DNA from 2 places in the Ensifer sp. ENS03 genome. Region 1 is predicted to be linked to the other one. Evidence: riboswitches for the same ligand, from Rfam matches in the RefSeq annotation. Region 1 holds a riboswitch; the other holds the start of a gene.
What was found. A riboswitch is a leader RNA that binds a small molecule or an ion and turns the genes downstream of it on or off. The one in region 1 is predicted to bind FMN.
Positions count from the first base shown of each region.

Region 2: another riboswitch for FMN. It lies ahead of IB263_RS06500 (DMT family transporter); the one in region 1 lies ahead of IB263_RS10565 (6,7-dimethyl-8-ribityllumazine synthase).

Region 1 covers NZ_JACVAV010000002.1:782,636-790,196, forward strand. The annotation lists gene IB263_RS10545 (ABC transporter permease subunit) at 167-1,048, shown strand; gene IB263_RS10550 (ABC transporter permease) at 1,045-1,827, shown strand; gene IB263_RS10555 (ABC transporter ATP-binding protein) at 1,839-2,900, shown strand; gene IB263_RS10560 (TfoX/Sxy family protein) at 2,964-3,308, shown strand; FMN riboswitch at 3,802-3,951, shown strand; gene IB263_RS10565 (6,7-dimethyl-8-ribityllumazine synthase) at 4,045-4,518, shown strand; gene IB263_RS10570 (low temperature requirement protein A) at 4,867-6,150, opposite strand; gene IB263_RS10575 (RpiB/LacA/LacB family sugar-phosphate isomerase) at 6,362-6,805, opposite strand; gene IB263_RS10580 (triose-phosphate isomerase) at 6,848-7,561, opposite strand, start outside.
Region 2 covers NZ_JACVAV010000001.1:1,320,584-1,328,144, reverse strand. The annotation lists gene IB263_RS06505 (esterase-like activity of phytase family protein) at 1-1,928, opposite strand, end outside; gene IB263_RS06500 (DMT family transporter) at 1,996-2,910, opposite strand; FMN riboswitch at 2,998-3,180, opposite strand; gene hupB (DNA-binding protein HupB) at 3,305-3,580, opposite strand; gene lon (endopeptidase La) at 3,801-6,221, opposite strand; gene clpX (ATP-dependent Clp protease ATP-binding subunit ClpX) at 6,606-7,561, opposite strand, start outside.

The sequences.
Region 1 (7,561 bases):
TCGCCCCGACCGGTTTTCCGGTCGGGGCGCATAGGTTATTCGTAAGAAATTCAAGTCCTTGGAGCGAGATCCGGTAGCCGTGCGCGGCTTCCTCGGTTTCCCGCTTCTTGCTTGCAACAATCGATAACGCCCGCGTGGAAAACGCGGCTTCAGGGGCGCGAACGGAATGTCATCTGCTAAACCCGACGCCAGCCCGCCGGCGCGTCGCCTACCGCTTCACTGGCTGGGCATTCTTCCCTTTGCCGCCTTCGTGACGCTGTTCCTGCTTTTGCCGACGATGAAGATCGTGGTCGGCGCGTTTCAGACGCCCGATGGCAGCTTCACGCTCGACAACATCCGCGGCCTGTTCACGCCCTCGATTCTGGCTGCCTACTGGATCTCCATCAAGATCAGCATCGCCTCGGCGCTTCTCGGCTGCCTGATCGGCTTTGCCATGGCGTCCGCCATCGTCTTCGGCGGCTTGCCGAAGGGGATCCGCGGACCGCTTCTGACCTTCTCGGGCGTCGCCTCCAACTTCGCCGGCGTGCCGCTCGCCTTTGCCTTTCTCGCGACGCTTGGACCTGTCGGCATCGTCACCGTCTTCCTGCGCTCGAACTTCGGGCTCGACCTCCGGATGCTCGGCTTCAACCTGCTGTCCTTCTGGGGGCTGACGGTCACCTATCTGTTCTTCCAGATCCCGCTGATGATCCTGATCATCACGCCGGCACTCGACGGCCTGAAGCGCGAATGGCGCGAGGCCGCCGAGATCCTCGGCGCCACCGGCCTGCAATACTGGCGCATGGTCGCCTTCCCGATCCTGCTTCCGTCGCTGCTCGGCACGCTGGCGCTGCTTTTCGCCAATGCCTTCGGCGCCGTTGCGACCGCGATCGCACTCACCGGCTCGTCGCTCTCGATCGTGCCGATCCTGCTCTTTGCTCAGATCCGCGGCGACGTGCTCGGCAACCCGCATCTCGGTTACGCGCTCGCCTTCGGCATGATCGTCGTCACCGGTATCGCCAACGCGATCTACATCTGGCTGCGCAGCCGCAGCGAAAGGTGGCTGAAATGAAGAAGATCTGGGCCTGGGGAGCCCTCGTTTTCGGCCTCCTCTATTTCACCCTGCCGCTCATCGGCATGACCAACTTCTCCTTGAAGATGCGCCGCGGCGAATACTCCTTCGACGCTTACCAGAAGGTCTTCGCCGACCCACGCTTCCAGGAGACCTTCACCTATTCGGTGCTACAGGCCTTGTTCACGATCCTCTTCGGTGTTCTGCTCGTCGTGCCGACAGCCTACTGGGTCCGCCTCAAGCTGCCGCGGCTGCGCCCCGTCATCGAGTTCATCACGCTGCTGCCGCTGGTCATCCCAGCGATCGTCATCGTCTTCGGGTACATCCGGCTCTACAACACCTCGAGCTGGCTGCCGTTGACGGGCTCGCTCACCGGCACCAACATCCTCCTGATGTTCGGCTATGCGACGCTTGCGCTACCCTACATGTACCGCGCAGTCGACACGGGCCTTCGCACCATCGACGTCGCCACCTTGACCGAGGCCGCCCAAAGCCTCGGCGCCGGATGGACGACGATCCTTGCCAAGATCATTCTGCCGAACGTGCTCGTCGCCGTGCTCTCGGGCGCCTTCCTGACCTTTGCCATCGTCATCGGCGAGTTCACCATGGCGGCCTTGCTCAATCGCCCGGCTTTCGGCCCCTACATGCAGCTCCTGGGCGCCAACCGCGCCTATGAACCGGCCGCACTCGCCGTCATTGCATTCGGCATCACCTGGGGCTGCCTCGGCCTCATCCAGCTCGTCTCGCGCTTTCAAAAAAGCGCGCCTCCTAAGGCCTGAGGACCGCACCCATGAGTTTCCTGTCACTCACCAGCATCAAGAAGTCCTTCGGCCCGGTTCACGTCGTGCACGATTTCAACATGGACATCGAAAAGGGCGAGTTCGTCTCGTTCCTCGGGCCATCGGGCTGCGGCAAGACCACGGTCCTGCGCATGATCGCCGGCTTCGAAAGCCCGACCAGCGGCAAGATCGTCATCAACGGCCGCGACCAGAACTCGCTGAAGCCCAACCAGCGCAACATCGGCATGGTGTTCCAGGCCTATGCGCTGTTTCCCAACATGAACGTGCATGACAACGTCGCCTTCGGCCTCAAGGTCGCAGGTACAGACAAGTCGGAGATCGACGCGAGGGTGAAGCAGATGCTCGGGCTGATCAAGCTCGAGCACCTGGCGGACCGCTTCCCCTACCAGCTCTCCGGTGGTCAGCAGCAGCGCGTTGCGCTTGCCCGCGCCATTGCGGTCAAGCCGCAGGTGCTGCTGCTCGACGAGCCGCTGTCGGCGCTCGACGCCAAGATCCGCGTGTCGCTGCGCGAGGAAATCCGGCAGATCCAGCAACAGCTCGGCATCACCACCGTGTTCGTGACCCATGACCAGGAAGAAGCGCTGTCGATCTCCGATCGCATCGTCGTCATGAATGCCGGCCGCGCCGACCAGATCGGCACCCCCTTCGAGATCTACAACACGCCGTCAACGCGTTTCGTCGCCTCCTTCGTCGGCACGCTCAGCATCATCGAAGGCAAGGTCGCGGACCCGGCCGCGGGTGCCGTCACGATCGGCAACCAGCAGATCGCGCTGAAGGATCCGATTGCCGGCATGAAGGGCGGCGACAGCATTTCGCTGGCGCTTCGTCCCGAAGCGGGCTCGATCGCCGAGGGCGCCACGGGCGACACGTCGCTTGCGGGCGAGGTCGTCTCGACGAGCTTCCTCGGCTCGGTCATCCGCACGCGCCTTCGCGTCGGCGGCGACGTCATCTCCTTCGACATGTTCAACAATCCGGGTGTGGCCCCGCCGGTTTCCGGCGACAACGTCACGCTGCGCTTTGCCGCCAAGGACCTGCTAGTCATTCGCGAATAGTGCTAGCTAAGATGGCGCAGCGTAGTGCTGCGCCATCCGTCGGCCACGAACGAGGATGTGATTATGGCCAAGGCCGAGCCGAGTGCCTTCGTCAGGCATATCCAGGATGAACTCTCCGATCTCGGGCCCGTCCAGATCGACTGCTTCTTCGGCGGCTGGGCCTACCTCGTCGCCGACAAGCGTTTTGCCGTCAGCATCAAGGACCGCCTCTATTTTCGCGTCGACCAGGCGCTGAAGCAGGCACTGGTGGCCGAGAGCTGCCAGCCCTTCACCTATCAGAAAGCCGGAAAGACGGTCGTCGTGCACCGCTTCTACGAAGCCCCGATCGACTGCCTCGACGATCGCGATGCCCTCCTCCATTGGGCCAGACGGGCACTTTCTGCCGAAGACGACGAACTGCGCGCATAACGCCTCACCAAATCCCGAACGCCTTGCCACACATAAACAGTAATGCGATGACGAAGACACACGTGATGGGATACCGGCCAATCGCGGATGCCTCAACAACCCAAAGCTTTAGCTTGAGATGCTCATTGTCGGGTTTCTTCGGGAGTTTTGCCAATCGGAGCGCCTTTGCTGTCACCAAAAGAAAAATTGATGAAGGCTGCTTCTGCTTCGCAGTAACTATGAATCGTCTTGGGTGCGCAAGAGGTTTCTGGCTCGTCATCCCCAGATGAGGGAGCGTTGAAATCTCACGCCTGTTATTCAAGCTTTCCACAGGTGATGCAGCCACCACCGACAGTCAAACAACCCTGCAGATCACCTCGGCTTAGCTAGTACGAAACTGCCGGAAGGAGAATGAGTTTTTCGAGCACCCACCGGACAAGCAAAATTCTGTCGTGATTTCCGGCATTTTCGTCGCACCGTGCGTTTGACCGCGCGCGGTCGCGCTATATAGTCGCGTTGTTCTCAGGGCGGGGCGAAATTCCCCACCGGCGGTAGCGGCCGAAAGGCCGAAGCCCGCGAGCGCCTCAGGGTTTTACCCTGGGGGTCAGCAGATCCGGTCAGATTCCGGAGCCGACGGTCACAGTCCGGATGGAAGAGAGCAAGCAGCAACGTGGGTCCCCGCGACGGGACCTCGCGCGCATGCATGTTCGCCCGACGGGATCATTGGAAAACGCCAAACCCTGAAAGGCTTGAGACCATGACCATTCTTTCCCACCCCGCCGCCAAGATCGCGATCGTTCGTGCCCGCTGGCATGCCGATATCGTCGACCGCTGCGTCGATGCCTTCGTCACGCAATGGACGAAGCTTGGCGGCTCGGCAGCCGACGTCGAGATCTTCGACGTACCCGGCGCGCTCGAAATCCCGCTGCATGCGCAGACGCTGGCCAAGACCGGCCGCTATGCCGCGATCCTCGGCACCGCCTTCGTCGTCGACGGCGGCATCTACCGCCACGATTTCGTCGCCGGCACCGTGCTCGACGGCATGATGCGCGTGCAACTCGACACCAATGTGCCGGTGCTTTCCGCCGTACTGACGCCGCACAATTTCCAGGAAAGCGAACCGCTGATCGCCTTCTTCCGCGAGCACTTCGTTATCAAGGGTACGGAGGCGGCCAACGCCTGCGCCCAGATCCTCGACGCCCGCGCCAAGCTGGCGCTCGTCAACGCCTGATCCGCGAGATGCGGTTGAGGTAGGCTCGCCCCTCATCCGCCCGGTGAGGGGAATGCCCCTCATCCGGCCTGCCGGCCACCTTCTCCCCGCGGGCGGGGAGAAGGACACAAGCGGCACCCTTGTCGCGCAAACTCTTTCCCCGGGGCTACCGAGAACGGCCTTCCACCCGGGTCCATCACAAACTCCGAGGCGGTTCTCGTTCCCTCTCCCCGCCTGCGGGGAGAAGGCTCGCGTGAGGGGGCAGCGGCAGGGGCGAACAGCGCCGAACGCTGCGCTTGAATCAACCTCTGAACCACCTGAATCGGCTCACCAGCTTGAGCCGGCAACGCACTGTTTCGACTCGCAAAATCAATGCGCGGCCTCGTTCTTGCGCAGGCTGCGATCCAGTGCCGCCACGCGGTGCCGGTGCCCCGCCACCTCGTAGCCGACGATGGTGACGACGGGCGCGAGCATCAGGATGATCAGGCACTTGGCCATGTCGAGCCCGGCCATGGCCGCGACCACTGACGCGGCCAGCACCACTGCCGTGCCCGCGAGCAGCCAGAGATGCAACCGCTCCACCTGCTGCATAAGATAGGCGTACATCGCATAGAGCAGCCCGATGTAGCACGCGACGGGCACCGCAACGGTCAGCACCGTTGCGACCGAGCCGATATGCGCCTTGTGCTCGATGTAATAGGCCGCCACATGCAGGCCGGCGCCAGTCGCGACAATCGAGGCGAAGATCGGCATGTGGCCGTAGCCCCAGACGAAGGAGCGTTTTTGACGGTGCCGGTGCAGGATCTCGGCGCTCGGCAGCAGAAAATAGATCCACCACATGCCGAAGGTGAGCCCCGTACCGGCGAGGCAGACGAGCGCGACATCGAGGTTCCAGCCCTGCCCTTCGACCACGGCGGAGATTGAGGCGACCGTGCCGACCACCCCTTCCCCAAGCGCGATGATCGCGAGCAGCCCGTAGCGCTCGGCGATGTGATGGGCATGCCAGGGCGTTCCGCCGTAGCGCATCTCGGCGACATAGGGGCCGACCATCTCGATCGCCGTCAGCCCCACGACCATGACGAAGGTCACCAGCAGCGAGAAATCGAAGAAGATCAGAACGACCCAGCCGAGCTGGGCGAGGCTGATTGCTTTGACATAGGCCATGCAGGCATCCCGTCGTGCCGGGTTCTGCCGGCTGGCGCGCAGCCATTGGAAGAGCATTGCCACCCGCATGACGACATAGCCGAGCACCATGATGCCGTTGTCGAGATGCTCACCCTTGTCGATCGATTCGAACATCGGCGGCAGGCCGATCGCAAGGATCAGCACGCCGAGCATCTGCACCATGGTGACGATGCGGAAGACCCAGTCGTCCGTGTCGTAGGCGGAGGCAAACCAGCTGAAATTGATCCAGGCCCAGCAGATGGAGAAGGTCGCAAGCGCGAAGCCGAAGAGGCCGGAAAAGAAGTGCCCTTCGGCCAGGAAATGAGCAAGCTGCGAAGCCGCCAGGCTAAAGGCGATGACGAAGGTCAGGTCGAACAAGAGTTCGAGCGTCGTCGCCGTCCTGTGATGTTCATGCGTGTCGCGACCGCTCATGCGCGCCACATGGTGGTGCGCGCTTTGATGCGGCTCGGTCGGGGTGGTTTCACTCATGCGGCTACGCCCTTCAATTGACGATCCGCAAGAATATTCAAATATTTGCAGAAGCTTCGTCAAGGCGAAGCGGGAGACCGGACATGAAAACGCCCGGCATCGCTGCCGGGCGCGTCGTCACGATGCCTGAGGGAGGATCAACGGCATCGCGAGATAAGGTAGGCCTTGAACCGGGAACCGGATGCAGACGGCAAGCCGCCCGCCCCTTTCCTCAACCGGCTCTTGCGGCATCCAGGCGATTGATCGCCTCGACATTGCCGGCCGAAGAGCCGTTCGGGTCGAACTCGGACGCGAGCCAGGTGTCGACGATCGACTTTGCAAGCTCCGGACCGATGACGCGGGCGCCCATGGTGATGATCTGGGCGTTGTTCGACTTGGCGGCCCGCTCGGCCGAATAGGTGTCGTGCGTCAGCGCCGCGCGGATGCCCGGCACCTTGTTGGCCGAGATGCATACACCGATGCCGGTACCGCAGAACAGGATGCCGCGGTCATGCTTGCCCTCGACAACCTGCTGCGCCAGGTTCTGTGCGAGGTCCGCATAGAAGCCGGACTGGCTGAGATCCACGACTTCCACGTCGCTGCGGCCACCGAGATGGGCGGCAATGACATCCAGCAGGGGCTTGCCGGCGCTGTCGGCTCCGATTGCAATCTTCATGATTGTTCCTTTCCTTCTTCTTGAGCTGCAACGGCTGGGGGCTCAGATCGCCTTGGCGACACGCTGCAGAATGTCGAGATAGCCAGTGACGTCCCAGGCGGAGCGGCCGATGAAGAGGCCGTCGATATGCGCCTGGGTGATCAGTTCTTCGCAATTGCCGGGATTGACGCTGCCGCCGTAGAGCACCGGCACGCGACGGCCGAGGGCGGCTTCCGCCACCTCTGCGATGCGCTTGTGGCGCTCGTCGGCATAGTCAGCCGTCGCCGGAATGCCGTTGACGCCGATTGCCCAGACCGGCTCGTAGGCCAGCAGGATCGTCGCCTTCTTCGCCGCGCCTTCGAGAAGTGCCAGCGCGCCTTCGACCTGGCGCTTCAGCACCTGATCCGCCTCGCCCGCTTCGCGCTCGGAAAGCGTCTCGCCGATGCAGATCAGCGGCGCCAGACCATGGCGCACGGCGGCTGCCGTCTTCAGGCCGAGGGTGCGGTCAGTCTCGCCGAAATGCTCGCGCCGCTCGCTGTGGCCGAGCTCGACCACATCGAGGTTGCAATCCGCAAGCATCGGCGGCGACACCTCGCCGGTCCAGGCGCCGGCATCGTCCCAATGCATGTTCTGCGCGCCGACCTTGACGCTGGTGCCGGAAAGTCGCGCCTTGACCTCACGCACCGCCGTGAACGGCGGAATGACAAAGCGCTGGATCCGCTCGTCCCGTGATGCGTCGGCAGCCGCCAGGCCGTCGGCAAAGACCATCGCCTCGGC
Region 2 (7,561 bases), on a different contig from region 1:
TTGTCGCGCTCGATGACATAGGCATAGTCGCCGTGGACGGAAATTTCCGACAGACCAACCCAGCCGTCACCGGCCTTTTCGAGTGGGTAGCGCACGGCGCCCCATTCTTCGCTCTTCAGGTTGTAGGAGACGAGCTTGACGAAGCCCTTCTCGTCATCCTTCCATTCGCGCTGAACCGCCATCCACAGCGTCTGCTCGTCGCCTTCGCCGACAACGGTGATGCCTTCGAAGCCAAAGCGGGTTTCGCCGGCACGCAGCGCTTCCGGCAGGGCGATTTCCTTCTTGATCTCGCCCTTCTTGTTCACGTGGAAGATCGCGTGGCTGTAGAGCTTGTCGGAGTTGCCTTCCGACGCGAGCCAGAAGCCCCCTTCCCCGTCATTGGCGATGCCTTCGATGTCGAGCTTCTGCGCCGGTGCGCCATCGCGGGTGATGGCGAGCGCTTCGGTGATCAGCGCCGGCTTCTGGGTGGCATCGATGGTGAAGATCGTGGGCTGCGACGAGTAGACCGAATCGTTGACGGCGCGCAGGAAGCCGGGCTTGTCGGCGACGGCGGCGAGACCGGAGAGTGCGCCGAAGCCGATCGGCAAGCCATCCTTCTCGGCGGAGCGGATCTGCGGATAGACCGCTTCGCCCTCGGCACGCTCATAGATCATCACGTGCGAGCGCGCGCCGCCGTCCTCGACGAGATCGACTTCGTTTGCGGTCGCAAAGAGATTGCGCGCGGGGATCGCGACGGCGCCTTCCGGCGAGATGCCCGACGGCAGGAGCTGCAGCAACTCAGGCTCGGCGCCCGTATCCTTGTAGACGCCGACGATCGAGGCACGCTCGGACAGAACGAAGAACAGGTTGTCGTCACCGAACTTCGCCGCTTCCAGGCCCTCGGGCTCAACGCCCTTGGCCGAAGAGCGCTTCTCCGGATAGTGGCCGATGGCGGCGATCGCATGCTCCAAGCTCGCGCCCGATTCGAAGAGCACCTTGCCGGTGGTGTCGAAGATCGTGAAACCGCGCGAACCGCCTTCATAGTCGCCTTCGTTGGCAACGACGATGCGGTGGTCGTCGAGCCACTTCACCGCGTCGGGCTCGCGTTTGCGGCCCGGCTGCTCGTCCTTGAAGGCAATCGCGCCGTTGCGCTTGGTGTCGATGTTCTTGAGGTCGACCGTGCCGGCAGAGAAATGCGTCTTCACCGTTCCCGTCTTGCCGTCGATGATGACGATGTGGTTGTTCTCCTGCAGCGTCAGCGCGATCTCGTCCTTGCCGTTGAAGGAAACGAATTCCGGCTCCGGGTCTTCACCGGCGATTTCGGCAAGACCGGTCAGCGTCACGCGCTTCAGCGAACCGCAATCGGCAACACCATCCTTCAACGACAAGATGACGAGGTCGCCGGCCGGCATCTGCGGGATCTTGCCGTCGTTCAGCTCTTCATCGCGCTCGTTCTCGATGGCGATGGCCGCCAGCGTGCGGTCCTTGTTGACGGCGATCGAATCCGGCTGGCCGCCGAGATCGCAGGTCGCATCGACTTTCTTCGAGGCCAGATCGACGATCGCAAGAAGCCCCGAAGGCTTGACGAAGCTTTCGCGCGTGTTGACCGCGACGAGTGCCTTTGCACCGGCGATGGTGACCGAGGTCGGCTCGCCGTCAAAAGAGACCGTGCCGGCTGCCTTCGGCGCCTTGGCATCGTTGATGTCGATCAGGCCGACGCGCTTGCCGGGGCTGTCGGAATAGACAAGCGTGTTGCCGTCTTCGCTGGCCGTGATGATTTCGGCAGATGTCGGCGCCTTGCGCGCATCGCCTTCCGGCAGGTTATCGGCAACAGCAAAGGATGCAATGCGGTTGAAGACGGGCTCGGCCGCCGCAGGAAATGCTGCGGATGCAAGAAGAACGGCCGCAAGCGCGGTCACGCGCGAAGTGATGGTCATGAAATCCCCCATGTGCGAACACTGAAAACATGGGGGTTCTGCGCGATGCCGATGACAGCCGAATGACAACGCTTGGGTTTTACACCGTTCCGGTTGCAGGCGCGGCGCGCTCGCGCCGCATCTCGTTGCGCATGATGAACAGCGAGGCGCCAAGGATCAGCACTGCGCCGACCCAAAGATATCCTGTCGGCGCGTAACCGAAGACCAGCCAGCCCGCAAAGACGTTAAGCGGCAGCTTCAGATCGTCGAAGGGCTGCACGTAGGCAGCGTCGGCAACAGTATAGGCGAGCGTCAGCAGATATTGTGCGACTACGGTCAGTATCCCGGCGAGCAGCAGGAAGCCGAGTGCTGTCCCATCCGGCATGGTGAAGCCGGCCGAAAGCGCGATGGCGCCGTTGATCGGCGTCAGAAGCACAAGCAGCCATACGGTGATCGTTTCGGGGCGCTCGAGACTTGTGAGGCTCTTGGTGATGAGCGACGAAGCGCCCCACAACAGCGCCGACAGGATCGGCAAAAGGGCGGCCCAGCTGAAGCTGTCCGACCACGGTTCGAGAATAATCATCGCCCCGGCGAAACCGACCGCGGTTGCGGCCCAGCGCGCCGCGCCGACGCGTTCGCCGAGAAACAGGCGGGCGCCGAGGATGATGAAGAACGGCGAGGTCATGACCAGCGCGATCGCCTGCCAGATCGGCACGTGCGCCAGACCGGAGACCCAGGCCCCCACACCGAAGGCGGCCAACACCACGCGCGCGACGTGACGCCAGGGATAGTCGGTGCGCATGGCCGACAGCCCGACGCGTCGCAGAAACGGCAGTGAGAAGAGGAAGGCGAAGGCATATTGCCAGAACGCCATGGCGGTGGCTGGAAAACCGAGCTTCATCGTCAGCCATTGGGTGACGACATTGAGGCCGGCGAAAGCGATCCCGGCCAACACCATGAAGCCGGCTCCGGCCATGGCGCGCGAGGAGGAAAAGCCGAGGGAAGTCTGATTCATGTCATGCACCCTGAAAGCGGACCAAACACAAATCAGGACGCATGAGCGCACGGCACGACGCCGGGCATCCCTGCCCTTCGTGTCAGCGACCATTCTCTTTCATCCGGACTATGACCGTCGGCTCCGGAGTTGCACCGGATCTGCTGACCCTCTCCCCAAAAATCGAGGAAAGGCGCTCGCGGGCTTGGGCCACCTTCGCGCGTCTCCAAGACGCCGCGCTGTCATGCCCTTACCGCCGGTGGGGACTTTCACCCCGCCCTGAGAATGGGCAAGCCCTAGAGCAAATGACGGACACCCGCAAGGGCTGCCCCCAAAATGCGAAAGGGTCCGGCTTGCGCCGAACCCTCGAATACCTGGACTGCCGGCCTCGTGTCCGGCCGCCAAGCAAATCTCATCAGCCGTTGACGGCATCCTTCAGGCCCTTGCCGGCCGTGAACTTCGGCACGTTGCGTGCCGGGATGTCAACTTCCGCACCCGTGGACGGGTTACGGCCCTTCGAGGCTTCGCGGCGCGAAACCGAGAAGTTGCCGAAGCCGACCAGGCGAATGTCGCCGCCGTTCTTCAGCTCAGCCTGGATGGTCTCGAAAACTGCATCAACTGCAGAAGATGCGTCGGTCTTGGAAAGTCCGGCCTTCTCAGCAACGGCAGACACGAGCTCATTTTTGTTCATGTTTCCACCCCTTTCAGATTGGTTCGAAACGACTGTGTTTTAAGGCGCGGCGGCTTGCGCTTCGCCCGCGTCTTGCCTTTCCCAATTGCGCCTAATCCCTTGGAATGCAAGGCTTGCAGGGCGCTTTTACAACAAAAAAGACCGGCCAATGGCCGGTCTTCCCAATTTTTCTGCAAAATGAGCGCCGCGCGAGCCGGCTGCACCCATTTTCAAACCCCCGTCAGTGGGCGACGGAGGAGCCTGCTTCGTCCTGCGAATCAACCGGTGCTACGGTTGCCGGCTCGTTTGCCGGGTCCCAATCGATCGGTTCCGGCATGCGCACCAGAGCGTGTTCGAGCACTTCGCCCACCCGCGAAACCGGGATGATTTCGAGCGCGTTCTTCACGTTGTCCGGGATCTCGGCGAGATCCTTGGCGTTCTCTTCCGGGATCAGCACCTTCTTGATGCCGCCCCGCAGCGCTGCCAGGAGCTTCTCTTTCAGACCGCCGATCGGCAGCACGCGGCCGCGCAGCGTGATCTCGCCGGTCATTGCAACATCCTTGGAGATCGGGATGCCGGTCATGATCGACACGATCGTGGTTGCCATCGCGACGCCGGCCGACGGGCCATCCTTCGGCGTCGCACCTTCCGGTACGTGCACGTGGATGTCACGCTTGTCGAACAGCGGCGGTTCGATGCCGAAGTCGATTGCGCGCGAGCGGACATAAGAAGCCGCCGCGGAAATCGATTCCTTCATCACGTCGCGCAGGTTGCCGGTGACGGTCATGCGGCCCTTGCCGGGCATCATGACGCCTTCGATCGTCAGAAGCTCGCCGCCGACCTCAGTCCATGCGAGACCGGTGACAACACCGATCTGATCGTCACGTTCAGCTTCGCCGTGGCGGAAGCGCGGAACGCCCAGATAGTCGTTGATGTTGGCAGCGTTCACTTCGACCTTCTTGGCCTTGCCCTTGATGATCTCGGTCACGGCCTTGCGGGCGAGCTTCATCAGCTCGCGTTCGAAGTTACGCACACCGGCTTCGCGGGTGTAGGTCTGGATGACCGCCATCAGCGCGCCGTCTGTGACCGAGAATTCCTTCGGCTGCAGCGCGTGGTCGCGGATCGCCTTCGGCAGCAGATGCCGCTTGGCGATTTCCAGCTTTTCCTCTTCCGTGTAGCCGGCGATGCGGATCACTTCCATGCGGTCCATCAACGGCGCCGGGATATTCAGCGTGTTGGCGGTGGTGATGAACATCACGTTGGACAGGTCGTATTCGACCTCCAGGTAGTGGTCCATGAAGGTCGAGTTCTGTTCCGGATCCAGCACCTCGAGCAGCGCCGACGACGGATCGCCGCGGAAGTCCTGGCCCATCTTGTCGATTTCGTCGAGCAGGAACAGCGGATTGGACCGCTTCGCCTTCTTCATCGACTGAACGACCTTGCCCGGCATCGAGCCGATATAGGTGCGGCGGTGGCCACGGATCTCGGCTTCGTCACGAACGCCGCCCAGCGCCATGCGCACATATTCGCGGCCGGTCGCCTTGGCGATCGACTTGGCGAGCGAGGTCTTGCCGACGCCCGGAGGGCCGACGAGGCACAGGATGGGGCCCTTGATCTTGGTCGAACGCGCCTGCACGGCGAGATACTCGACGATGCGCTCCTTGACCTTGTCGAGGCCGAAATGATCGACGTTGAGCACTTCCTCGGCATGGTTCAGGTCGGTCTTGATCTTCGACTTCTTGCCCCAGGGCAGGCCGAGCAGCCAATCCAGGTAGTTGCGAACGACGGTGGCTTCCGCCGACATCGGGCTCATCTGGCGCAGCTTCTTCAGCTCTGCATCAGCCTTTTCGCGCGCTTCCTTGGAAAGCTTGGTCTTGGCGATACGCTCTTCGAGCTCGGCCATCTCGTCGCGGCCGTCTTCGCCGTCGCCGAGTTCCTTCTGGATCGCCTTCATCTGTTCGTTGAGGTAGTACTCGCGCTGGGTCTTCTCCATCTGGCGCTTGACGCGCGAGCGGATGCGCTTTTCCACCTGCAGGACGGAGATCTCGCCTTCCATGAAGCCGAGCGCCTTTTCCAGGCGCATCTTCACGCTGGTGGTCTCTAGCATTTCCTGCTTTTCGACGATCTTGATCGACAGGTGCGAAGCGACCGTGTCGGCCAGCTTCGAATAGTCCTCGATCTGGCTGGCAACGCCGACGACCTCGGGAGAGATCTTCTTGTTGAGCTTTACGTAGCTTTCGAATTCGGAGATGACCGAGCGGCTGAGCGCCTCGATCTCGACCGGATCTTCCTCCGGCTCGCTCAGGCTATGCGCCGCAGCCTCATAGAATTCCTCGCGCGGCGTGTAGCCGTCGATTTTGGCGCGCGCGCGGCCCTCGACCAGTACCTTGACGGTGCCGTCGGGCAGCTTCAGCAGTTGCAGAACGTTGGCGATGGTACCGACTTCGTAGATCGCGGACGGTTCCGGATCGTCGTCGGTGGCGTTGATCTGGGTGGCAAGCATGATCTGCTTGTCGGTGCCCATGACTTCCTCGAGCGCACGGATCGATTTTTCGCGGCCGACGAAAAGCGGCACGATCATATGCGGGAAGACTACGATGTCGCGGAGCGGCAGGACCGGGTAGGTCGCGCTTTCAGTCGCCGGTGACGTTTTGTTCGTCATGTCATTTCCTTTCCGTCCCGATTTCGGGCCCGTATCCGGGAGCCCTACAGGCACTCCCGGCTGTCATATTTTCCACATGAAAGTGGAGTGCGACCGCGTCCATTTCAAGGCTCGACGCAGACATCCACAAACAGTGGCCGGGTCCTTCTGACTACGCATCAATGCTGTTGCGGACCTTGCGACGGACTACAAGCTCATGGACCGCAACCATTAAGGTCCTTCATTGAATCGTCACATCATTGCGTTGTTTGCGGCACTTTAGCAACAATCGAATTGTGAAATCTGCGCCCCGGCGCAGGTGTCTCAACAGCTAAGTGTGAACACATGAAGCAGACATGAAAAAGCCCGCACGAGGCGGGCTTCTCAAAGGGTAATTCAGGACGCTCAGGCCGAAACGTTGGTCTTTTCGTCCGACCGTTCCGAGTAGATGTAGAGCGGCCGGGCAGCGCCCTTGACCACCTCGTCCGAGATGACCACTTCGCGCACGCCTTCGAGCGTCGGCAGCTCGAACATGGTGTCGAGCAGGATCTTCTCCATGATGGAGCGAAGGCCACGGGCACCGGTCTTGCGCACGATCGCCCGACGCGCGATCTCGCGAAGCGCGTCCTCGTGGAAGGTCAGTTCGACGTCTTCCATCTCGAACAGGCGCTGGTACTGCTTGATCAGAGCGTTCTTCGGCTCGGACAGGATCTGGATCAGCGCATCTTCATCGAGATCTTCCAGCGTCGCCAGAACCGGCAGACGACCGATGAATTCCGGGATCAGGCCGAACTTGACGAGATCTTCCGGCTCCAGTTCGCGCAGAACTTCGCCGACACGGCGATCTTCCGGCGAGCGGACCGTTGCGCCGAAACCGATCGAGGTCTTCTCACCACGGGCGGAGATGATCTTGTCGAGGCCGGCAAAGGCACCGCCGCAGATGAACAGGATGTTGGTCGTATCCACCTGCAGGAATTCCTGCTGCGGATGCTTGCGGCCGCCCTGCGGCGGTACCGAGGCAACCGTGCCTTCCATGATCTTCAGAAGCGCCTGCTGCACGCCCTCGCCCGATACGTCGCGGGTTATCGACGGGTTGTCGGACTTGCGCGAAATCTTGTCGACTTCGTCGATGTAGACGATGCCGCGCTGGGCGCGCTCGACGTTGTAGTCGGCAGCCTGAAGCAGCTTCAGGATAATGTTCTCGACGTCTTCACCGACATAACCGGCTTCGGTCAGCGTCGTGGCGTCGGCCATGGTGAACGGCACGTCGATGATGCGGGCGAGCGTCTGGGCGAGATAGGTCTTGCCGCAGCCGGTCGGGCCGACCAGCATGATGTTCGACTTCGCAAGCTCGACGTCGC